One region of the Paenibacillus sp. UNC496MF genome, then DNA from elsewhere that is predicted to be linked to it. Evidence: predicted binding sites of a transcription regulator. Region 1 holds the regulator's gene; the other holds the start of a gene.
The links. The regulator CtsR, encoded in region 1, represses protease genes until heat stress. The targets are predictions, from matches to a motif close to ATGGTCAATAAAGGTCAAACA.
Positions count from the first base shown of each region.

Region 1 (12,029 bases):
GTACATCGCTTCAGCTAAGCAAGACCTTCGCAAAGGTTCGTATCCAGTTTTCAGGGTGGCAAGCTCTGAGCAAGAATCGCGTTTCCGTTAGCGGAAGACGCCCGTTTGGTGGCGATGGCGGAGGGGAACCACGCGTACCCATCCCGAACACGACCGTTAAGCCCTCCAGCGCCGATGGTACTTGGACCGCAGGGTCCTGGGAGAGTAGGACGTTGCCAAGCACGATGAACCGACTGCATAAGCAGTCGGTTTTTTGTTGTTTAACAATCTTTTCTATGCGGGTAATCATATTGTGGCTGTAAGCCAGAAGCGGTTCGGAATGTTGTGGATATGCCTCCTCTCCGCGTATAAATGAACTGAATCCGCCCAAAGCTAGTAAGGTCAGGGCAATCATTCGATTGCAGGAACCCGCTTGACCTTTTGGGAAAATTGCGTATAATAAAATTAAGGTCAAAGAAAGTCAAAGTCAATTTGACTAAATACTTCGAGAATTATGATTTCTTGACCGAAGGGTTTTGGGCAATTTAGGGAGGTTGGCGAAATGCGCAACATTTCCGATCTCATCGAGCAGTACCTGAAGCATATGCTAAAGGAAAGCCCCGGCGGTGCGGTTGAACTGCAGCGCAATGACTTGGCGGACCGCTTCTCCTGCGTGCCGTCCCAGATCAATTACGTGATCAGCACCCGCTTTACGCTGGAGAAAGGCTATTTCGTCGAAAGCAAGCGCGGCGGCGGCGGCTACATCCGCATTCAACGCGTGGAGCTGCCTACGCTGTCCGCCCTCCAGGAACATCTCGCGCAAACGATCGGCGAGCAAGTGGACCAGGATACGGCGGAAGGGGTTATTTATCAGCTGGAGGAAGGCAAGCACATCACCCGCAGGGAAGCGAACTTGCTTCGGGCGGCGATGTCGCGCGACTCCCTGGCCGTGAAGCTCCCGCTGCGCGACGAAATCCGGGCCCGGCTGCTCCGGGCGATGCTGGTCACGCTGCTCATGAAGTAGGCTGCGCAGCCTTGCAAGAGGAGGGATAGTGCGGAATGCTTTGTCAGGAATGCGAGAAGAAGCCGGCTACGCTTCATTTTACGAAAATCGTGAACGGGGAGAAGACGGAGTTCCATATTTGCGAATCTTGCGCGCGTGAACGGGGCGAGGGAATTCCCGGCACGGCCAACGGATTCTCCATCCACAGCTTGTTGTCCGGCCTGCTCGACTTCGAGCAGAGCGGTGGCGGGGTGAACGGCATCGGCGCCAAGCAGGCCCAACAGCTCCGCTGCGACAACTGCGGATTAACGTATACGCAATTCAGTAAAATGGGCCGGTTCGGCTGCAGCAACTGCTACGCTCAATTCGGCAGCAAGCTGGACCCGATCTTGAAAAGGGTGCATGGCAACACCACGCATGTCGGCAAAATTCCAAAGCGGGCCGGCGTGAAAATCCAGGTGAAGCGCGAGATCGAAGAACTTCGGCGCGATTTGCAGACGCGGATCGAGCAGGAGGATTTCGAAAACGCGGCCAAAGTCCGAGACCGGATTCGCGAGCTGGAACGCGATTCGGCCGACGCAGAGGAAAGGCATGGGTAGGAAGGTGATTCGAAGTGTCGAAGCGGTCTTATGTCGATGAAGCGCTGAGCGATTGGATGAGGGGCAACGGTCCCGACTCGGACGTCGTCATCAGCAGCCGAATTCGCATCGCCCGCAACTTGTCGGGACATCCGTTTCCGATGCTGGCTACCAAGCAGCAGGCGCAGGGCGTGATGGAGAAGCTCACCGCCGTGGCCAAGAACGGCAAGCTTCGGGAAATCGGCGATTTCGAGACGATCGAACTTTCGCAGCTCAGCGAGCTGGAACGAAGGGTGCTCGTCGAGAAGCATTTGATCAGCCCGAACTTGGCCAACGAGTCGCGCAGCGGCGCGGTGATGCTCAGCGAGAACGAAGCCGTCAGCATCATGGTGAACGAAGAGGATCATTTGCGGATCCAGTGTTTGTACCCGGGATTCCAAGTCAAGGAAGCTTGGGGACTGGCCAGCCGCATTGACGATATTTTTGAAGAAGCAACCGATTACGCGTTCGACGAACGCAGGGGGTACTTAACGAGCTGTCCGACCAACGTCGGAACGGGCATTCGCTCTTCGGTGATGATGCATCTGCCGGGGCTGGTGCTGACGCAGCAAATCAACCGCATCCTGTCGGCGATCACGCAAGTGGGGCTGGCGGTCCGGGGGATTTACGGCGAAGGCAGCGAAGCGACGGGCAACCTGTTTCAGATCTCGAATCAAATTACGCTCGGCCAGTCCGAGGGGGAAATCATCGAGAACTTGCACAACGTCGTCCGCCAAATCATCGAGCACGAACGGGCGGCGCGGCAGCGTCTGCTTGAGGAATCCCGCATTCGGCTCGAGGATCGCGTAAGGCGTTCGTACGGCATCCTGTCCCATGCGATGGTCATGGACTCCAAGGAAGCGTCGCAGCGGTTGTCGGACGTGCGGCTCGGCATCGACTTGGGTTTGATTCCGGACGTTACGCCGCAAGCGATGAACGAAATGATGGTATTAACGCAACCGGGCTTTCTGCAGCAGGTGTTTCATGAGAAAATGTCGCCTGAGCTGCGGGACGTCCGGCGTGCGGAACTTATACGCAAGCAGTTGAATTCTTGTCAATCCGATCATGGGGGTGTGTGAACATGATGTTTGGAAGATTTACCGAACGCGCGCAGAAGGTGCTCGCATTGGCGCAGGAAGAAGCGGTTCGTCTCGGCCATAACAATATCGGGACGGAGCATATCTTGCTCGGCCTGAACCGGGAAGGCGAAGGCATTGCCGCCAAGGCGCTGATCGGGCTCGGACTGAGTCTGGAGAAAATTCAGGACGAAGTCGAAACGCTCATCGGCCGCGGCCAGGAGCAGCCTACCAATATCGCGTACACGCCGCGCGCGAAAAAGGTCATCGAGCTGTCGATGGACGAAGCGCGCAAGTTGGGTCACACGTACGTCGGGACGGAGCATATTTTGCTCGGCCTGATTCGCGAAGGCGAGGGCGTCGCGGCCCGCGTCCTCAATAATCTCGGCATCAGCTTGAACAAGGCGCGCCAGCAAGTACTGCAGCTGCTCGGCAGCAGCGAAGCGGTGTCCAGCAATCACGGGGCGCCGTCCAATGTCAGCACGCCGACGCTGGATGGACTCGCGCGCGATTTGACGGCCTATGCCAAAGACGGCAATCTGGATCCGGTCATCGGCCGGAGCAAAGAAATCGAGCGCGTCATTCAGGTGCTCAGCCGCAGAACGAAAAACAATCCGGTCTTGATCGGGGAGCCCGGCGTCGGTAAAACGGCCATCGCCGAAGGTCTCGCCCAGAAGATCATCGCCGGCGAAATTCCCGAGACGCTTCGCGATAAGCGCGTCATGACGCTCGATATGGGCTCCGTCGTCGCCGGCACGAAGTACCGCGGCGAGTTCGAAGACCGTTTGAAAAAAATCATGGACGAAATTCGTCAAGCCGGCAACATCGTGCTCTTCATCGACGAGCTGCATACGCTGATCGGCGCAGGCGGCGCGGAAGGCGCGATCGATGCCTCCAACATCCTGAAGCCGGCGCTTGCCCGCGGCGAGCTGCAGTGCATCGGGGCGACGACCCTGGACGAATACCGCAAATACATCGAGAAGGACGCCGCTTTGGAACGCCGCTTCCAACCGATTACGGTCGACCAGCCGACGCCGGAAGAAGCGATTCAAATCCTGCACGGCCTTCGCGACCGCTACGAAGCGCATCACCGGGTCAAAATCACGGATGAAGCCATCGAGCAAGCCGTGAAATTGTCGGACCGTTATATCACGGACCGCTTCCTCCCGGACAAAGCGATCGACTTGATCGACGAGGCGAGCTCCAAAGTAAGATTGAAATCGTACACGGTACCGCCGAATCTCAAACAGCTGGAGAACCGTTTGGAGGACATCCGCAAGGAGAAGGACTCCGCCGTTCAAAGCCAAGAGTTCGAGAAAGCGGCCGCGCTCCGCGATACGGAACAGAAGATCCGCGAGGAGCTCGACGTCACGAAGAACCAATGGAAAGAAAAGCAGGGCCGTACGGATTCCGAAGTGACGCCGGAAGACATCGCGCAAGTGGTGGCGAGCTGGACCGGCATCCCGGTATCGAAGCTGGCCGAAGAAGAGACGCAGCGTCTGCTGAAGATGGAAGACATTCTGCATGACCGCGTCATCGGCCAAAGCGAGGCCGTCAAAGCGGTATCCCGCGCCATCCGCAGAGCCCGTGCCGGCTTGAAGGATCCGAAGCGCCCGATGGGCTCGTTCATCTTCCTCGGCCCGACCGGGGTCGGCAAAACCGAGCTCGCCCGCGCGCTTGCGGAAGCGATGTTCGGCGACGAGAACGCGGTCATCCGCATCGACATGTCGGAGTACATGGAGAAGCACTCCACGTCCCGGCTGGTCGGGGCGCCTCCGGGCTACGTGGGCTACGAAGAGGGCGGCCAGCTGACGGAGAAAGTCCGCCGCAAGCCGTACTCGGTCGTCCTGCTCGACGAGATCGAGAAAGCCCATCCGGAAGTGTTCAACATCCTGCTGCAAGTGCTGGAAGACGGCCGCCTGACGGATTCCAAGGGCCGCGTCGTCGACTTCCGCAATACGCTGATCATCATGACGTCGAACGTCGGCGCGGATCAAATCAAGCGCAATTCCTCGCTCGGCTTCACGGCCGCCCAGGATGCGGGCCGCGATTTCAACATCATGAAGGAGAAGGTGCTGGCGGAGCTGAAGAAAAGCTTCCGTCCGGAGTTCCTGAACCGGATCGACGAAACGATCGTGTTCCACTCGCTGGAGCAAGAGCATATCGCGCAAATCGTGACGCTCATGTCCGATGAGCTGCGCAAACGGCTGCGCGAACAAGAAGTCGATTTCACGCTCACGGACGCCGCGAAGGCGTTCCTGGCGAAGGAAGGCTTCGATCCGCAGTACGGCGCGCGTCCGCTGCGCAGAGCGATCCAGAAGCATATCGAGGATCGGCTGTCCGAGGATCTGCTGCTCGGCAAGATCGCCAAGGGCCATACGCTCATCATCGACGAGAAGGACGGCGAGTTGACGGTCACGCATGCCGACAGCGCGCCCGCGACGGAAGAACCGGCTACGAAATAAAACGTTCGGCGAATACCCCTTGCTTCCCGCCCCGGCGGGGGCGAGGGGTATTTTTTAGCGTAATTTTAGGTTTAATCGCACCGCTAGAAATGGTAAACTTTTAATGATACGTCTTTTGCATAAGGAGCCGCTCATGGCAAAACTTAAAACCAAGTTCGCATGCACCGAATGCGGCAACGAATCGCCCAAATGGATGGGCAAATGCCCCGGCTGCGGGCAGTGGAACACGATGGTGGAAGAGAAGGAAACGGTGGTCAAGACGCAAGGAATGGGCTCGACGCTCATTCAGACGAAAGAAAAGCCGCGACCTATCATACATATAGAAAGTGGTCAAGAGAAGCGCATCGAGACGTCCAACCAAGAACTCAACCGCGTACTCGGCGGCGGCGTCGTGCCGGGCTCGCTCATTCTCGTGGGCGGGGATCCCGGGATCGGGAAATCGACGCTGCTGCTGCAAACGTCGCATGCGCTGGCTTCCAAAAAGCTGAAGGTGCTGTACATCTCCGGCGAGGAGTCCGTCCGCCAGACGCGGCTTCGCGCCGACCGCCTCGGCGCGTTGTCGGATACGCTGTACGTGCTCTGCGAAACGAACATGGAGCAGATCAACGACGCGATCGAGTCGGTGAATCCGGATTTTCTCGTCATCGACTCCATCCAGACCGTGTACGACCCGCAGGTGCAGTCCGCGCCGGGGAGCGTCTCGCAGGTAAGGGAGTGCACGGCGCATTTCATGCGGGTGGCGAAGATCAAAGGCATCGCGACGGTGCTCGTCGGCCACGTCACGAAGGAAGGCGCCATCGCCGGTCCGCGGATGCTCGAGCACATGGTGGACTGCGTGCTTTATTTCGAAGGCGAGCGGCATCATACATACCGGCTGCTCCGGGCGGTGAAGAACCGGTTCGGGTCCACGAACGAGATCGGCATCTTCGAAATGGTCGAGGACGGGCTGCGGGAAGTCAACAATCCGTCCGAGCTGTTCTTGTCCGAGCGGCCGATGGGCGTGTCGGGCTCGACCGTCGTGGCGAGCATGGAGGGCACGCGGCCGGTTCTCGTCGAGATGCAGGCGCTCGTGGCGACGACGAACTTCCCCTCGCCGCGACGGATGGCGACAGGCATTGACCACAACCGCATGACCTTGATCGTCGCGGTGCTGGAGAAGCGGATGGGCATGTTCCTCCAGACGCAGGACGCGTATTTGAACGTCGCCGGCGGCATCCGCCTGGATGAGCCGGCGGTCGACCTGGCCGCGGCGGTCAGCATCGCGTCGAGTTTCCGGGACGCGCCGACGAGGCCGTTCGACGTGTTTTTCGGCGAAATCGGGCTGACGGGCGAAGTGCGCGCGGTTTCGCGCGCGGAGCAGCGGGTGAAAGAAGCACAGAAGCTCGGCTTCAAACGCGTGATCATGCCGAAGAAGAGCTTGAAGGGGTGGACTCCGCCCAAAGGAATCGAAATCATCGGCGTCGAGACGGTCGCAGAAGCGCTGTCCGCGGCATTCGGATAAAGGGGGGAAACGATGTGAAAGAGACGAACCAGGCCGAAATGGTCAATCAGCTGCTTCAGATGGTCGCGCCCGGCATGCCGTTCCGCGAAGGGCTCGACAATGTCCTGCGGGCGAAGACGGGGGCGCTCATCGTGGTCGGCTACAGTCCGGAAGTGATGGAAGTGGTCGACGGCGGATTTTCCATCAACTGCGACTTCTCCCCGAACTATCTGTACGAGCTGGCCAAGATGGACGGCGCCATCATTCTGAGCGAGGACCGCAAACGGATCTTGTACGCTAACACGCAGCTCATTCCGGACAGCTCGATTTCGTCCAGCGAGACGGGGATTCGGCACCGGACGGCGGAGCGCGTGGCCAAGCAGACGGGCAAGCTGGTCGTGTCCATCTCGCAGCGGCGAAACGTCATTACGCTGTACCAGGGCCAGTTCCGGTACTCCTTGAAGGAAATGGGCGTCATCCTGACGAAAGCCAACCAGGCGATTCAGACGCTCGAGAAATATAAAGCGGTGCTCGGCCAATCTTTCACGAACCTGTCGGCGCTGGAGTTCGAGGAAATGGTTACGCTGCAGGAAGTGGCGCACGTCATCAAGCGCGTCGAGATGGTCATCCGCGTCAAAATGGAAATCAAGCGCTACGTGAACGAGCTCGGCACGGAAGGCCGGCTGATCAGCATGCAGATGGATGAACTGGTCGGCGGCGTGGAGGAGGAGGCGTGGTTCCTGCTGAAGGATTACGCCAAGGATCCCAATGAAGACCGCGTGAAGGACATTCGCACGAATATCCGCAAGCTCACGTCCGAAGAACTCCTCGACCTGCCGCAAATCCTGAAAACCTTGGGCTACGGCGGCATCAACGCGTCTGCCGAGGAGATGGTCGCTCCCCGGGGATACCGCTTGCTCAGCCGCATCCCGCGCCTGCCGGCGGGCATCATCAGCAACCTGGTCGAAAAGTTCGGGACGCTGCCGCACGTGCTCATGGCCACGATCGAAGAATTGGACGCCGTGGACGGGATCGGAGAGGTACGCGCGAGGGCGATCAAGGAAGGCTTGAAGCGGATTCAAGAGCAGATGTTCATTGACAGACAAATTTAAATCCCATACAATGGGGGAATGCAGCCAGAAGCTGGGTACAACTTACAATTCACGCCTTGCCGCTGATGAAGCTTCGATTTCGAAGCTTTTTCACAAGATTGCCCTTCATTACTGCGACGGTCGGTTTTGGGGCATAGTAAAGATGAGGTGGAGCAAATGATCACGAAGTCGATACCGAGTCTTTTTACGGTGGCGAATTTGTTTTTAGGCATTATTGCCGTTATATTGGTCTTTCCGGATAACGCCAAGCCGGAATTGGCCGCGATGATGGTCATCATCGCCATGCTGATGGACGGCGTCGACGGGCGGGTAGCTCGGGCGCTGAACGCGCAAAGCGAATTCGGCAAAGAATTGGACTCTCTCTCGGACGTCATATCCTTCGGGGTGGCTCCGGCGTTCATTATGTATAGCGTGGCCTTCCAAGAACTGAATCCGGCTCCGGCTTGGATCATCACGGCGCTGTTCCCGATTTGCGGAGCGCTCCGGCTGGCCCGGTTCAACGTGGTGTCCGGCATGCCGGGCTACTTCATTGGCCTGCCGATTCCGGCGGCCGGCGGCGTATTGGCCACGTTGGCCTTGTTCCACAAAGACATCGCGCTGTCCGTTCTGATGGCGAGCACGCTCGTGCTGTCGTTCCTGATGGTCAGCACGATTCGCTATCCGAATTTCAAGAAGCTGGGCATTCCGAAGAACGCGATTTGGGTCGTCCCCATCATCGTCGTGATCGCGGTCGGCCTGGGCATTCTGTTTCCGCACCACTTGTCCAAAATCATTTTCGTGCCGCTCGTGCTCTACGCGCTGTACGGCCTAAAAAAAAACGTTGATCGCCGTCTCCCGAATAAAAAGCGGAAACGCCGGCTCGAGAATCAGCTTCCAGAAGAAGCCGCGGTCAACGGGGAACACAGCGCCTAACCCGGGCGAACAAAAGAAGACCGCCTGATTTCTCCTTCGGGAGAAACCAGGCGGTCTTTCGTCGTTTCCGGCCGACCGCGAACGGTTCGGCCGGCAGATGAGTTCGCGCTCTACGTTAAATTAAACAGGCCCAGCGTGCTGCACTTGTCGGATTCGCGCTCGATGACGTCGTCCAGCTTGATGTCGAGCAGATTGGCCATGGCCGACATATAGAAGAGGTTGCGGCCCAGTTCGTTCTGGATGGCTTCTTTGCAGTGCTCGCAAAGCTCGCCGGAGATGTGGTGGTGCAGCTTGCGTTTGGCCTTCTCCAGGTTAAAATCGTCTTCGTACGACTGCTTGCGGGCATTGAGCTCGATGCACCCGCATTCGGTGACGGCTTTGGCGACGGCGCGATTCACGGAAGCGCCGGATTGACCGTATTTGGACAAAACGTCCAGCAAGCTTCGATGACGCAGCAGCAGTTCGGATACTTGCTGCTGGAATTGCTCCAACGTTGGTGCGATCATCGTATCCACCTCATTTCAGGAATGGGTTGCTTTGGTACCATTATAAGCCTCTCGGGGGATCATTTCAAAACGGATTTCCGCATTTTGTCCCGTCCGGAAGGCAAGTTAATAATTTCTAATGCATTCCCCGCCTCCGCGCGATTAACGTGACAGAAATTGGAACATAATTGGTAGTGGAGGTGGATTTATATGATGAAACGAATGATTCAAGGAATCGGGCTATGGTTTGGCGGCGTCATGGGGGCGCAGCTATTCGGCTCCGTGAACGGCGGTCTAAGCTGGGCGGCGCCCGCGAACGGCATTATGCAGCATTCGGGAAGCTATTACATGAGCGTGGGCATCGGCGCGGCCTGCGGCTTGGCGCTCGCGACGATGATGGCGGGGCCGCTCGCCAAATGGATCGAGCAGGGCGCGGACAAGGCGTCCGCCATGCCGACGGGCGAGCTGTTCTCGGGCGGCGCGGGGCTGCTCGGCGGCCTGGCGCTCGCGGCGCTGCTGTACCCGGCGCTCTCCGGGCTCGAAGGCACGTGGCTGCTCATTCCGGTGGCGCTGACGGCCTTCCTCGGCTACGCCGGGATGCGGATCGGCCTGAACAAGCGCGAGGAGTTGGCGCAGACCATCGCGGCGATCGCGGAGCGCACCTCGAAACCGTTGAAAGCAGAAGAAGAGAGCACGTACGAGGAGCATAAGATTCTCGATACGAGCGTCATCATCGACGGCCGGATCGCGGATATTTGCAAGACGGGTTTTATCGAAGGCACGCTGGTCATTCCGGAATTCGTGCTGGAAGAGCTGCAGCACATCGCCGACTCGTCGGATCTGCTCAAGCGCAACCGCGGACGCCGCGGGCTCGACATTTTGAACAAGATTCAGAAAGAGCTGGACGTCAAGGTACTCATCTATGAGGGCGACATGGAAGACGGCGAAGTGGACAGCAAGCTCGTGAAGCTGGCCAAGGCGCTGCACGGCAAAGTCGTCACGAACGACTTCAACCTGAACAAGGTGTGCGAGCTGCAGGGCGTGTCCGTGCTGAACATCAACGATCTCGCCAATGCCGTGAAGCCGGTCGTGCTGCCCGGCGAAGAAATCGTCGTCCAGGTCATCAAGGACGGCAAGGAGCACGGCCAAGGCGTCGCTTATCTGGACGACGGCACGATGATCGTCGTCGAGGGCGGCCGGGACTATATCGGCACGACGATGGAAGTGCTGGTCACGAGCGTGCTGCAGACGTCCGCGGGCCGAATGATTTTCGCAAAGCCGAAGCTGTTGGAAAAAGCGCTGTAACGCGGTATGATGGTATACGAATGATGTCCGGGCGAAGCGCCTGGCGGTTCTCCGGGACATCGAAGTTTACGGCGGGGCGGTAGAGGCATGGCGGAAGCAAAGGCAACATGGGGCGTCGTCGTCGTGGCGGCGGGCCGCGGCACCCGGATGGGGACGCCCGAGAGCAAGCAGTATCTGCTGCTGCGGGACAAGCCCATCCTGGTCCATACGCTGGAGACGTTCCAGGCGATGGACGAAATCGCGGAGATCGCGCTGGTCGTCGGACGGCCGGATATCGAACGCTGCGAAGCGTTCGCCGACGCGTACGGCCTGCATAAAATCTCCTCCGTCCTGGAGGGCGGCGGCGAGCGTCAGCATTCCGTGCGGCGGGGGCTGGCGGCGCTGGGCGGCGAGGTCAATTGGGTCATGGTGCACGACGGCGTCCGGCCGTTCGTCGCGCCGGAGGCCGTGCGGCGATGCATGGCGAAGGCGATGGCGACGGAGGCCGCGGTGCTGGCCGTGCCCGTGAAAGATACGATCAAGCAAGTGAACGAAGACGGCGTCATCACCGCGACACCCGAACGGCGAAGCTTGTGGGCGATACAAACGCCGCAGGCTTTTCGCCGTTCTTTGCTGGAACGGGGGCTGCGCAAGGCCGAGGAGGACCGGTTCGTCGGCACCGACGATGCGATGGCGGTCGAGCGGCTCGGCGTGCCGGTCTCGGTCGCCGAAGGGGATTACACGAACATTAAAATCACGACGCCGGACGATTTGCCGTACGCGGAATTTCTGCTGGCAAGCCGTTCGCGGGAGAGAGGGACGGACGTATGATTCGAGTGGGGCAAGGATTCGACGTGCATCAGCTGGTGGAGGGACGCCCGTGCATCATCGGAGGCGTGACGATTCCGTACGAACGGGGGCTGCTCGGCCATTCCGACGCCGACGTGCTGCTGCACGCCATCAGCGACGCGGTGCTGGGCGCGCTCGGCCTCGGCGACATCGGCAAGCATTTTCCGGACACGGATCCGGCGTTCAAGGACGCGGACAGCCTGAAGCTGCTGCGTCACGTGTGGGGGCTCGCGAAGGAGCGGGGCTACAAGCTCGGCAACGTCGACGCGACGATCATCGCGCAGAAGCCGAAGATGGCGCCGTACATCCCGCAAATGGCCGACGTCATCGCGGGCGCGCTCGAAGCGGAAGAGAGCGGCCAGGTCAACGTCAAAGCGACGACGACGGAGCAGCTCGGTTTCGCCGGCCGGGGCGAAGGGATCGCCGCGCAAGCGGTTGTCTGCCTCGCGAAAGTTATGCTATGATTCAGCAATACAAAGCGATGACGGGAGGAATCGAGAGGTCATGAGCGATCAAATCAGGGTGCGCTATGCGCCGTCGCCGACGGGGCATCTGCATATCGGGAATGCCCGGACGGCCTTATTCAATTATTTATTCGCCCGCAATCTCGGCGGGAAATTCATTATTCGGATCGAAGACACCGACGTGAAGCGGAACATCGCGGGCGGCGAGGAGAGCCAATTGACGTATTTGAAATGGCTCGGCATCACGTGGGACGAGAGCGTCGATATCGGCGGCGGCTACGGCCCGTATCGCCAGACGGAACG
Region 1 covers NZ_FORE01000024.1:108-12,136, forward strand. The annotation lists rRNA gene rrf (5S ribosomal RNA) at 105-221, shown strand; gene BMZ79_RS32205 (CtsR family transcriptional regulator) at 542-1,003, shown strand; gene BMZ79_RS32210 (protein-arginine kinase activator protein McsA) at 1,039-1,581, shown strand; gene BMZ79_RS32215 (protein-arginine kinase McsB) at 1,596-2,678, shown strand; gene clpC (ATP-dependent protease ATP-binding subunit ClpC) at 2,681-5,140, shown strand; gene radA (DNA repair protein RadA) at 5,274-6,641, shown strand; gene disA (DNA integrity scanning diadenylate cyclase DisA) at 6,656-7,732, shown strand; gene pssA (CDP-diacylglycerol--serine O-phosphatidyltransferase) at 7,889-8,644, shown strand; gene BMZ79_RS32240 (nucleoside triphosphate pyrophosphohydrolase family protein) at 8,755-9,150, opposite strand; gene BMZ79_RS32245 (PIN/TRAM domain-containing protein) at 9,340-10,434, shown strand; gene ispD (2-C-methyl-D-erythritol 4-phosphate cytidylyltransferase) at 10,522-11,244, shown strand; gene ispF (2-C-methyl-D-erythritol 2,4-cyclodiphosphate synthase) at 11,241-11,726, shown strand; gene gltX (glutamate--tRNA ligase) at 11,767-12,029, shown strand, end outside.

Region 2 (12,029 bases), on a different contig from region 1:
AAAATCATGCAGGACCGCGCGCGCGCGAACGACAAAATCAGCTGGGCGCTCGATCGCACGCCGCTTGAAGTCGTGGCCGGCGGCATGGGCGTCACCGGGCTGAAGGTGAAGAACAATGCGACGGGCGAAGAAGAAGTCATCGAGACGAACGGCATTTTCGTCGCGATCGGCCATACGCCGAACACGAAGTTCCTGAACGGCCAGTTGGACACGGACGAGACCGGCTATCTGATCGTCAAGCCGGGCACGTCGGAGACGAACATCCCGGGCATCTTCGCCTGCGGCGACGTGCAGGATCATAAGTACCGCCAAGCGATTACCGCGGCCGGCAGCGGCTGCATGGCGGCGCTGGATTGCGAGAAGTTCCTCGAGGGCCACGCGGTTCACGACTGGAGCCAATCGCTGTAATCGAAGCTCAAGGTAAGCGTAAGCGCGACAAGGACGCTGTTCGGACGGACGAACAGCGTCGCTTCATGTCGGCGGACGTGCGCGAACAGGATGTTTTTGGCAAGTCCGGCTTATTCTTGACCAGTTGGAAGCGTTCGCTTATAGTTTAGTTGGAACGGAAGCAAGACTCGATCCTTATATTAGTTATAGAGGTGGCCCAGTGATGTCCGAGAAAATTGTCGTAGGCGTTGATATTGGCGGTACGTCCATCAAGGTAGGCATTTGCGATAGTGAAGGCAGTCTGCTGCATACGTATGAAGGACCGACGGAAGTCGAGAAAGGCTCCGACGTCGTCTGCGATAACATCGCGGCGTACGCCCGGCTCATCGTGGAGCAGTCCCCGTTCGAGTGGGACCAAGTCGAAGGCGTCGGCATCGGCATCGCCGGCTTTTTGGACATTCCGCGCGGTTTCGTCCACAAGTCGGTCAACCTGTTCTTCGAGAACGTGCCGCTTAAAGATATTTTGGAAGAGAAGCTCGAGAAGAAAGTGCTCGTGAACAACGACGCGAACGTGGCGGCGCTCGGCGAAGCATGGGCCGGCGCGGGCCGCGGCATCTCGGATTGCGTCTGCTACACGCTCGGCACGGGCGTCGGCGGCGGCGTCATCATCAACGGTAAAGTCGTCGAAGGCTACAAAGGCATGGCCGGCGAGCTGGGCCATATGGCGATCGTGCCGGATCTCGAAGCGATCCAGTGCGGCTGCGGCAACAAAGGCTGCCTGGAAACCGTGTCGTCCGCGACCGGCATCATCCGGATGGCCAAAGACGCGGTAGAGCGCGGCGACCGCACGTCCCTGACGTTCGTGGAGCATATTATGGCGAAGGACGTCATCGACGCGGCGAAGGCCGGCGACGAAGTGGCGGCGCGCATCGTCAACCGCGCGGCGTTCTATCTGGGCAAATCGATGGCGACGGTCGCCGTCGTGCTCAATCCGCAGCGCTTCATCATCGGCGGCGGCGTATCGAAGGCGGGCGAGTTCCTGTTCGAACAAATCCGCGACGTCTTCCGCAAATCGACGCCGGACATGGCGCAGGAAGGCGTGGAAATCGTGCCGGCCATCCTCGGCAACGACGCGGGCGTCGTCGGCGCGGCCGGCCTGATCATCCGCGCGTAAGCAACCCGGGAAGACTTTGGTTATCATAGATGCGTTATTCGACGGTTGAAGGGTTTCACGGGTAAGGAGGGATTGACGATGGAATCGGGAGGAACGGCGAAGGCGAAGCTCGTCATCATAACGGGCATGTCCGGAGCGGGCAAGACGATCGCGGTGCAGAGCCTGGAGGATCTGGGCTACTTCTGCGTCGATAATCTGCCGCCGGTGCTTATACCGAAATTCGCCGAGTTGATCGAACAGTCCAACGGTAAAATCGGCAAGGTGGCGCTCGTGATCGACTTGCGGGGACGCGAGTTTTTCACGGCGCTGTCGGAGTCGCTCAGCTATGTGAAAGAACATTATACGATCAGCTACGAGATCATCTTCCTCGACGCGACGGACAGCGTGCTCGTGCAGCGCTACAAGGAGAGCCGCCGGATGCATCCGCTGGCGCCCGAAGGGCTGCCGCTCGAGGGGATCGGGCTGGAGCGCCGGATGCTGGAGGATTTGAAGGGCTGGGCGACGCAGGTGATCGATACGAGCAGCCTGAAGCCGTCCCAGCTGAAGGAACGGATCAAATCCCGGTTTACGAACTCGGATTTGAGCACGATCTCGGTGAACGTCATTTCCTTCGGTTTCAAATACGGCGTCCCGATCGACGCCGATCTGATCTTCGACGTCCGGTTTTTGCCCAATCCGCATTATGTCGACCATCTGCGCCCGAATACGGGGCAGGATCCCGAGGTCTACGAGTACGTGATGAAATGGCCGGAGACGCAGGCGTTTCTCGCGAAGCTGCTCGACATGCTGCAATTTCTTATCCCGTTATACCGCAAGGAAGGCAAGAGTCAAGTCGTGATCGGCATCGGCTGTACGGGCGGCAAGCACCGGTCCGTGGCGATCGCGGAATATTTGGGGCGCATGCTCGGCAGCAGCGATACGGAAATCGTGCGCGTCAGTCATCGAGATGCAGATCGTGATCGGAGCTGAGGCAACCCATGGCGCAAGCTAGAAAGCAACAACTGCCCCGTATCGTCGTCATCGGCGGCGGCACGGGCTTGTCGGTCATGCTCCGGGGACTGAAGGAGAAGCCGCTCGACATCACCGCGATCGTCACGGTGGCCGACGACGGCGGCAGCTCCGGCATCCTGCGGAGCGAGCTGCAGATGCCGCCGCCTGGCGATATCCGCAACGTGCTCATCGCGCTCGCGGACGTCGAGCCTTTGCTGTCCGACGTGCTGAAGTACCGGTTCAATTCCGGCACCGGTTTGGCGGGCCATAGTTTGGGCAACCTGATGCTGGCGGCGATGACCGACATTTCCGGCGATTTCGTCTCCGCGGTCCGGATGCTGAGCAAAGTCTTGGCCGTCCGGGGACGGGTGCTGCCGGCCGCGGGCGAAGCCATCGTGCTGAAGGGCGAAACGGTCGACGGCACCATCATTACGGGCGAATCCAACATTCCGAAAGCCGGCCAGGCGATCAAGCGGGTCTTCATCGAGCCGCCGGACGTCGAGCCGCTGGAGGAAGCGGTGGAGGCGATCCGGGAGGCGGACGCCATCCTGATCGGTCCGGGCAGCCTCTACACGAGCATCATTCCCAACCTGCTCGTGCCGAAGCTCGCGCAGAGCATCGTGGAGTCGTGCGCGATCAAAATGTTCGTCTGCAACGTCATGACGCAGCCGGGCGAGACGGACGATTATGCGGTCAGCGACCACTTGGCGGCCGTGCAGCAGCATATCGGCCATCAGTTGTTCGACTATGTCATCGTCAACGACGGCGAGATCCCGGAGCAGGTGCAGCAGAAATACGCGGAGATGGGGGCGAAAGCCGTCCATCTCGATTTGGACGAAGTGCAGCGGCGCGGTTACAAGGTAATTGCCGACAAGCTGGTCTTGTTCCGCACGTATTTGCGGCATGACGCCGACAAGTTGAGTCATCATATTTATCAGCTCGTGGAAAACTGGATGGAACGAAAGAGGTGAGGGAACATGTCTTTTGCGGGACAAACCAAAAAAGAATTGACGCTCATCGAAGCGGATGCGTGCTGTGAACGGGCGGAGTTGTCGGCGCTCATTCGCATGAACGGTTCGGTCTCGCTGTCCAGCCGAAAAATCATTCTCGACATCTCGACGGAAAACGCGGCAATCGCCAGACGGATTTACTCCCTCATCAAGAAGCAGTTCGCCGTGCATACGGAGCTGCTCGTGCGCAAGAAAATGAGGCTGAAGAAGAACAACGTGTATATCGTCCGAATCCCGGCCAAAGTGCAGGAGATCCTGAGCGAGCTCAGAATCGTCTCCGAGGGGTTCGTCTTTAATCAAGGCATCGACAAGGAGATCATCCGCAAATCATGCTGCAAGCGCTCCTACCTGAGAGGGGCGTTCTTGGCGGGCGGCTCCGTGAACAATCCGGAAGGCTCCTCGTACCACCTGGAGATTGCCACGATGTATGAAGAGCATTGCAAGGCGCTCGTAGAGCTGGCGAACAAGTTCGACTTGAACGCCCGCTGCATCGAACGGAAGAAGGGGTTCATCTTCTACATGAAAGAGGGCGAGAAAATCATCGAGCTCCTCAGCATCATCGGGGCGCATCAAGCGCTGTTCAAGTTCGAGGATGTCCGAATCATGCGGGATATGCGCAACTCCGTCAACCGGATCGTCAACTGCGAGACGGCGAATTTGAATAAGACGATCGGGGCGGCGGTCCGTCAGATCGATAATATCAAGCTGCTGGAGCGCGAGGTGGGGCTCGAAAGCCTGCCCGATAAGCTCCGCGAGGTGGCGCATATACGATTGAGCCATCCGGACCTGAATTTGACGGAGGTCGGCGAAATGCTCAAAGGCAAGGTGAGCAAGTCCGGCGTCAACCATCGGCTGCGTAAAATCGACGAGCTTGCGGAAAAATTAAGGAACGGATAGGCAGAGGCTAGTGTACAATGCGTAAAAGTGGTATAATAGTGAATAAAACGACGTTTGCATATGGTAACGGTTGAATTTCGTATAGGGGGTAAGGTTTCATGACAAGGCATCCGGTTGTCGTTCGACTGAAGACAGGTCTTCATGCAAGACCGGCCGCACTTTTTGTCCAGGAAGCGAACAAGTTTTCTTCCGAGGTCTTTGTTGAGAAAGACGATAAAAAAGTGAACGCAAAATCCATTATGGGGATTATGAGCCTTGCAATCAGCTCAGGTACTGAAGTCACGATAAGTGCGGAAGGTTCGGATGCCGACCAAGCTGTAACCGCTTTAGTCAACCTGGTCAGCAAGGAAGAGCTTGAGAACCAATAAGGACGAAATTACGGCTGTTTGGGGCCGTTCATTTCGATACGAGGAAACTCCCGTACGGGGGTTTTTTCTGTTTTTGTCCGGAGACGGGAGAATGTTTGCGCTTTCCCGCAACATCGATGCGGCGGAACGCGTCATACATAATGGAATCACCTAAATTTGTCCAAAAGGGGCGGGTCGAACGTGATGAAGATGGCAAAACCGAAATGGCTGCTGGTGCCGGTCTTGGCGCTCGCGGTAGGGGTGGGTGCGATGCTCGGAGGAGCGGGACAGGGCGGCAAGCCGGTCTATGCGGTGGACAACGGCGCCGCGGCGCAGAAGAACACGGTCACGGTGTCGGGCAACGGCAAGATCGAAGCGGCGCCGGACGTCGCGTACGTCAGCGTGGCGGTCGAGGCGAGGGCGGCGACGGCGAAGGACGCGCAGGCGAAGAACGCGACGCAGTTCTCGGGGCTGACGAAGCTGCTCTACGAGACGTACAAGATCGCGACGAAGGACGTCAAGACGACGGGCTTCTCCGTGCAGCCGGAGTACGAGTACAACCCGAAGGACGGCTCGAGCAAGATCAAGGACTACGCGGCCGTGCATGCGGTGCAAGTGACGACCCGCGACTTGAACGGCATCGGCAAGCTGCTGGACGATCTGTCCGCTGCCGGCGCGAACCGGGTCGACGGCGTGCGGTTCGATACGGAGAAGCAGGAGCAGTATGAGCTGCAGGCGCTCGATAATGCGATGGCGAACGCCAAAGCGAAAGCCGCGGCGCTCGCGAAGTCGGCCGGCAAGCAGGTGACGGACGTCATCGCGATTACGCAGAACAGCGCAAGCAGCGGTCCGATCTTCATCAATAAAGGCGAAATGGCGGCGGCGGATTCGGCGGCAGGGACGCCTAGCACGAGCGTGCAAACGGGCGAAATTACCGTCTCCGCCGACATTACCGTCGTGTACGAAATGCAATAAAGCGTGCAACGTGCTAACGCCCGTGCATTAACCAAAGAAGACCGGCCTCTCCGGAAGAGGCCGGTCTTCTTTATGAACCGCCTTGCAAGCGGCGCGGCTAAGCCGGCGACTTCTGGTCGTCGTTGACGTTCAGTCCGCGCTGCTCGATCGCGTGCTCGATCAGCGAGATGAACTCTTCGGAGAGGTGCATCGCTTTCGCTTCCTGGTACACTTCGATCAGATGAGTATCGCTAAGCGGACGCAGCAAAAGCGATCGATCCTGCATCGGCAGAAACAGATTGTGCGTATCGGGTTCGGACGGCGCATGCGTAAATTTGGGTTCGAACGTGGGTGCGTATGGCGTAAAGGCATTGCCCGAGTCATTGGATCGAATGAAATTTCGCACGCTTGCGAATGGTTTCGTAAGTTTCATGCGTGTGCAACTCCGTTTTATAGATTTTACTGCGTAGCCTAAGGGAAGGTGAAACTGGAATCATTTAGTACATATTATCACGATTTAAAGGGATCGTCCTTATGCATTCACAGCGTTGAATGCTTATTGACAATCAGGCGTATGTGTGATATATGAGAGAAATTTAACAACATTAAAACGCGTTAACCCCGTGAAGGATTAACGCGCCTGAATGTCGTGCCGCATGAAATCTTACAAATCTTACACAAAGCAAATCGCGGACCTTACAGCTTTTCGATCACTTTGTCGACGAGGCCGTAGGCCGCCGCTTCGGCCGCCGACATGAAGTAGTCGCGGTCCGTATCGCGTTCGATTTTTTCGAGCGATTGGCCGGTGCGCTCCACGAGGATGCGGTTCAGCGTGTCCCGCGTCTTCAGGATGTGCTTCGCGCGAATCTCGATGTCGCTGGCTTGGCCTTGCGCGCCGCCGAGCGGCTGATGGATCATCACTTCGCTGTTCGGGAGGGCGTAGCGCTTGCCTTTCGCGCCGGCCGCGAGAAGGAAGGCGCCCATGGAAGCCGCCATGCCGACGCAGATCGTCGAGACCTCCGGCTTAATGAAGTTCATTGTATCGAAGATGGCGAGACCGGCCGAAACCGAGCCGCCGGGGCTGTTGATGTAGAGCGAGATGTCTTTGTCGGGATCGTCCGCCGCCAGGAACAGCAGCTGCGCGATAATGGAGTTGGCGACCAGATCATTGACCGGCGTGCCGAGGAAGACAATCCGATCCTTCAGCAAGCGGGAGTAAATGTCGTAGGCGCGCTCCCCGCGGTTGTTTTGCTCGATAACCATGGGTACGAAGTTCATCGATTCCATCGTGGTTCCCTCCTAAAACGGAAATGGTTTTTGAAAAAGATGTAGCGTGTAATGACATTCTAACGGATAAAACGGCAAAAGTCAAAGAAGGTCAAATAACGGGCGGAAGCGAGGGAAACCGGGCCTCGGGGGTTACTTTCCGGGAGATTTGGAGATGCTGATTGGGTCGCCCGCGGTTCCGGAAACGCAAGAAGGACCTTCCGGAAGCGGAAGGTCCTTCTTCATATGTAGACGTTCTGATTGATAAGGTAATGGCGCGCCCGCGAGGAATTGAACCTCGATCTCAGGCTCCGGAGGCCTACGTCATATCCATTGGACCACGGGCGCATGCTCGTTTGTGACAGCAAAACTGATTATAGGGGATAGCAAGCAAAATTGCAAGTCCGACTTTGAAAATAATTTTGTGTAAATCGTGTCCGTAATCGTTTTCAATCGTCCGGCCGGTCTTGCCCCCGCCAATCGAATGGGTTACAATAGCGGTGGGACGAAAAACGATCATGCGGGACATTTTATGTCCCTTGGTGTTGTCGGTCCCGGAATGATCCAGCTCTCTCGTAACTGGAGTTGATGTTGAAGATGCACGCGCTGATCGCCATACAACAGCAGCTTCTGCCGGACTTGCTCGTCGTCATGCGCAAGCGGTACCTTATACTCCGTCAGGTGATGCTCTCGGATATGATCGGCAGGCGCTCGCTCGCCGCATCCCTGGACATGACGGAACGCGTGCTTCGCGCCGAAACGGACTTTCTCAAATCGCAGGACCTGCTGATCATCGACGCCGGCGGCATGCGGATCAGCGAAGCGGGCAAACGCCTCCTCGAAGAGATGGAGCCGTTCTATAAGGCGATGTTCGGCTTATCGGAGCTGGAAGAGAAGATCCGCAGGCATTTCGGCCTGAAGCAGGTGGTCATCGTATCCGGAGACTCGGACGAATCGCCGGTCACGCGGCGGGAGCTCGGGCGGGCAGGCTGCAGCGTGCTCCGCAAGGATATGAAGGACAACGACGTCATCGCGGTGACGGGCGGGTCGACGCTCGCGCAGATGGCGGGCCAGCTGACCTCGCAGGCGCCGCTCAAGAACAACCTGTTCGTGCCGGCGCGCGGCGGATTGGGCGAAAGCCTCGATTACCAGGCGAATACGATCGCCTCCACCATGGCAAAGCGGACGGGGGCGCAGTACCGGCTGCTGCACGTGCCCGACCACCTGGGCGAGGAAGCGTACACGTCGCTCATGCAGGAACCGAACGTGCGCGAGATCGTGGAGGTCATCCGCAGGTCCCGCATCGTCGTTCACGGCATCGGAGACGCTATGGTCATGGCAAGACGGAGGCGCGTGGACGCCACGGTCGCGGAAGCGATGCAGGCGGAGGGAGCGCTCGCGGAATCGTTCGGGTATTATTTCGACCGCAACGGCGCCGTCGTCCACAAGATGCTGACCGCCGGACTGCGGCTCGAAGACATCATGGAGACGGAAGTCGTCATCGCGATCGCCGGCGGACGGAGCAAAGGCGAAGCCATCGCGGCGGTCATGCGCTTCGGGCACGACGACGTGCTCGTGACGGACGAAGCCGCGGCGCTGGAAATCGCGTCGATCATTGATAAGGAATCGGCGCAGCAAGGATGAACGCAGTGATCTTGACGAATCGGGGCGGCCCCGTGGCCCGCCGAAGCTCGTCTTGAGATAAATGAAATCATGTCTAGGAGGAAACAAAAATGGTAAAAGTTGGTATTAACGGTTTTGGTCGCATCGGTCGTAACGTATTCCGCGCCGCTCTGAACAACCCGAATGTCGAAATCGTCGCAGTCAACGATCTGACGGACACGAACACGCTTGCACACCTGCTGAAGTACGACACGACGCACGGCAAGCTCGACGGCACGGTTGAAGCGAAAGAAGGCGCGCTGGTCGTAAACGGCCGCGAGATCAAAGTGTTTGCTGAACGCAACCCTGAAAACCTCCCTTGGGCATCCGTCGGCGCGGAAATCGTCGTTGAATCCACGGGTATTTTCACGGCGAAAGAAAAAGCCGAGCTTCACCTGAAAGGCGGCGCGAAGAAAGTCATCATCTCCGCACCGGCTTCCAACGAAGACATCACGATCGTTATGGGCGTCAACGAAGACAAATACGATGCGTCCGCTCACACGATTATCTCCAACGCGTCTTGCACGACGAACTGTCTGGCTCCGTTCGCAAAAGTGCTTAACGACAAATTCGGCATCGTAAAAGGCATGATGACGACCATTCACTCGTACACGAACGATCAATCCGTGCTTGACGTTCCGCATAAAGATCTGCGCCGCGCTCGCGCTGCCGCGGAAAACATCATTCCTTCTTCCACGGGCGCTGCCAAAGCGGTATCCCTTGTACTGCCTGAGCTGAAAGGCAAATTGAACGGCATGGCCATGCGCGTACCTACGCCTAACGTTTCCGTAACCGACCTGGTTGCCGAACTGAAAGTCAACGTTACGGTCGAAGAAGTGAACGCGGCGCTGAAAGACGCTTCCGAAACTTCCCTTAAAGGCATCTTGAACTACAACGAAGAGCCGCTTGTTTCGAGCGACTACAACCACGACCCTGCTTCCTCCACGATCGATGCGCTGTCGACGATGGTCGTTGAAGGCAACATGGTTAAAGTCATCTCCTGGTACGACAACGAGTGGGGCTATTCCAACCGCGTCGTCGACCTGGCTGCATATATCGCGTCGAAAGGCCTGTAAGAAGCGGCGGATGTCCGTTGTCCCCCTTTGAACGGGGATACCGAGGGTCCTCCTCTGGACACCCGACGTTTGGCGAAGGAGCTGCCGGTGCAGCTCCTTCGCGGTGGTTTACGGGGACCCGCGGCCGGCGCCGCGCGCGCGGCGCCTTTACACATAGACAGATAGACCCGCGAGAGCGGATCTTGGATAGCGTGGAGAATTTCAATACACTTTGACCTGTTTTCCGCCTCGTGGCGGCTTGGGTACCGGGAGGAATTCTGCTAATGAACAAAAAGAGTGTGCGTGACGTAGAAGTAGCGGGCAAGCGCGTATTCGTGCGCGTCGATTTCAACGTGCCGATGGAGAACGGATCGATTACGGACGATACGCGGATCCGCGAGACGCTGCCGACGATCCAGTACTTGATCGAGAAGGGCGCGAAAGTGATTTTGGCCAGCCACATGGGCCGTCCGAAAGGCCAAGTCGTGGAAGAGCTGCGCCTCACGAAAGCCGGCGAGCGTCTGTCCGAGCTGCTCGGCAAGCCCGTGGCGAAAGCCGACGCGGCGATCGGCGACGCGGTGAAGGCGGCGGTGGCCGGACTGAAGGACGGCGACGTGCTGCTGCTGGAGAACGTGCGCTTCTACGAGGGCGAAGAGAAGAACGATCCGGAGCTGGCGAAGGCGTTCGCCGAGCTGGCCGACCTGTTCGTCAACGACGCGTTCGGCGCCGCGCACCGCGCGCATGCGTCGACGGAAGGCATCGCGCACCACCTGCCGGCCGTATCCGGCCTGCTGATGGAGAAGGAACTCGACGTTCTCGGCAAGGCGCTCTCGAACCCCGAGCGTCCGTTCACGGCGATCGTCGGCGGCTCCAAGGTCAAGGACAAGATCGACGTCATCAACAAAATGATCGAGATCGCGGACAACATCATCATCGGCGGCGGCCTGTCCTACACGTTCTTCAAGGCGCAAGGCCATGAAATCGGCCAATCCCTGTGCGATAACTCGAAGCTCGACCTGGCGCTGGAATTCATCGAGAAGGCGAAGGCGCAAGGCAAGCAGTTCCTGCTGCCGGTCGACATCGTCATCACGGACGAGTTCAGCCCGAACGCGAACACGAAGATCGTCGACGTCGACGGCATCCCGGCCGACTGGGAAGGCATCGACATCGGACCGAAGACGCGCGAGATCTACGCGGACGTCATCAAGAACTCCAAGCTGGTCGTCTGGAACGGCCCGATGGGCGTGTTCGAGATCGAGCCGTTCTCCCACGGCACGCGCGCGGTCGCGCAAGCCTGCGCCGAGACGGAAGCCTATACGGTCATCGGCGGCGGCGACTCCGCGGCGGCGGCCGAGAAGTTCCACCTGGCCGACAAAATGGACCACATCTCCACGGGCGGCGGCGCTTCCCTGGAATTCATGGAAGGCAAGGCGCTTCCGGGCGTCGTTGCGCTGAACGATAAGTAAGAACCGAACCGATTGCGAAGGTAAAGGAGCGATTGCGACCATGCGTAAACCGATTATTGCGGGCAACTGGAAAATGTTCAAAACCGTGTCGGAGGCGACGGCATTCTTCGCGGACGTGAAGGGCAAAGCGGAAGTCGACGGCGTCGAAACCGTCATCTGCGCGCCGTTCACGGCGCTGCCGGCGCTCGTCGAAGCGGCGAAAGGCACGTCGATCGCCATCGGCGCGCAAAACGTCCATTTCGAGGACAACGGCGCGTTCACGGGCGAGATCAGCGGCGTCATGCTGAAGGACCTCGGCGTGAAATACGTCATCATCGGCCACTCCGAGCGCCGCGCGTACTTCGCGGAGACGGACGAGATCGTGAACAAGAAGGTGCAGGCGGCGTTCAAGCACGGCCTGACGCCGATCGTCTGCGTCGGCGAGAAGCTCGAAGAGCGCGAAGCCGAGCAAACGAAAACCGTCTGCAAGGTGCAGACGGAAGCGGCGTTCCAAGGCCTCTCCGCCGCGCAAGCGGCCGAAACGGTCGTCGCGTACGAGCCGATCTGGGCGATCGGAACGGGCAAATCGTCGACGGCGGCCGACGCCGAAGACGTCATCGCGTTCATCCGCGGCGTCATCGCCGGGCTGTACGACCCGGCGACGGCGAACGCGGTCCGCATCCAATACGGCGGCAGCGTAAAGCCGAACAACGTAAGCGAATATATGGGACAATCCGACATCGACGGCGCCTTGGTCGGCGGAGCGAGCCTCGAGCCCGCTTCCTTCATTCAGCTGGTCGAGGGGGCGAAATAAGATGACGGCACCGGTAGCACTCATCATC
Region 2 covers NZ_FORE01000006.1:687,242-699,270, reverse strand. The annotation lists gene trxB (thioredoxin-disulfide reductase) at 1-408, shown strand, start outside; gene BMZ79_RS11605 (ROK family glucokinase) at 611-1,561, shown strand; gene rapZ (RNase adapter RapZ) at 1,640-2,530, shown strand; gene yvcK (gluconeogenesis factor YvcK family protein) at 2,539-3,522, shown strand; gene whiA (DNA-binding protein WhiA) at 3,529-4,458, shown strand; gene BMZ79_RS11585 (HPr family phosphocarrier protein) at 4,557-4,826, shown strand; gene BMZ79_RS11580 (SIMPL domain-containing protein) at 5,016-5,780, shown strand; gene sda (sporulation histidine kinase inhibitor Sda) at 5,878-6,045, opposite strand; gene clpP (ATP-dependent Clp endopeptidase proteolytic subunit ClpP) at 6,456-7,037, opposite strand; tRNA gene BMZ79_RS11565 (tRNA-Arg) at 7,299-7,373, opposite strand; gene BMZ79_RS11560 (sugar-binding transcriptional regulator) at 7,623-8,669, shown strand; gene gap (type I glyceraldehyde-3-phosphate dehydrogenase) at 8,759-9,763, shown strand; gene pgk (phosphoglycerate kinase) at 10,027-11,208, shown strand; gene tpiA (triose-phosphate isomerase) at 11,249-12,001, shown strand; gene gpmI (2,3-bisphosphoglycerate-independent phosphoglycerate mutase) at 12,003-12,029, shown strand, end outside.
Region 2: the regulator CtsR is predicted to act here: its motif matches at 7,124-7,144, upstream of clpP (ATP-dependent Clp endopeptidase proteolytic subunit ClpP).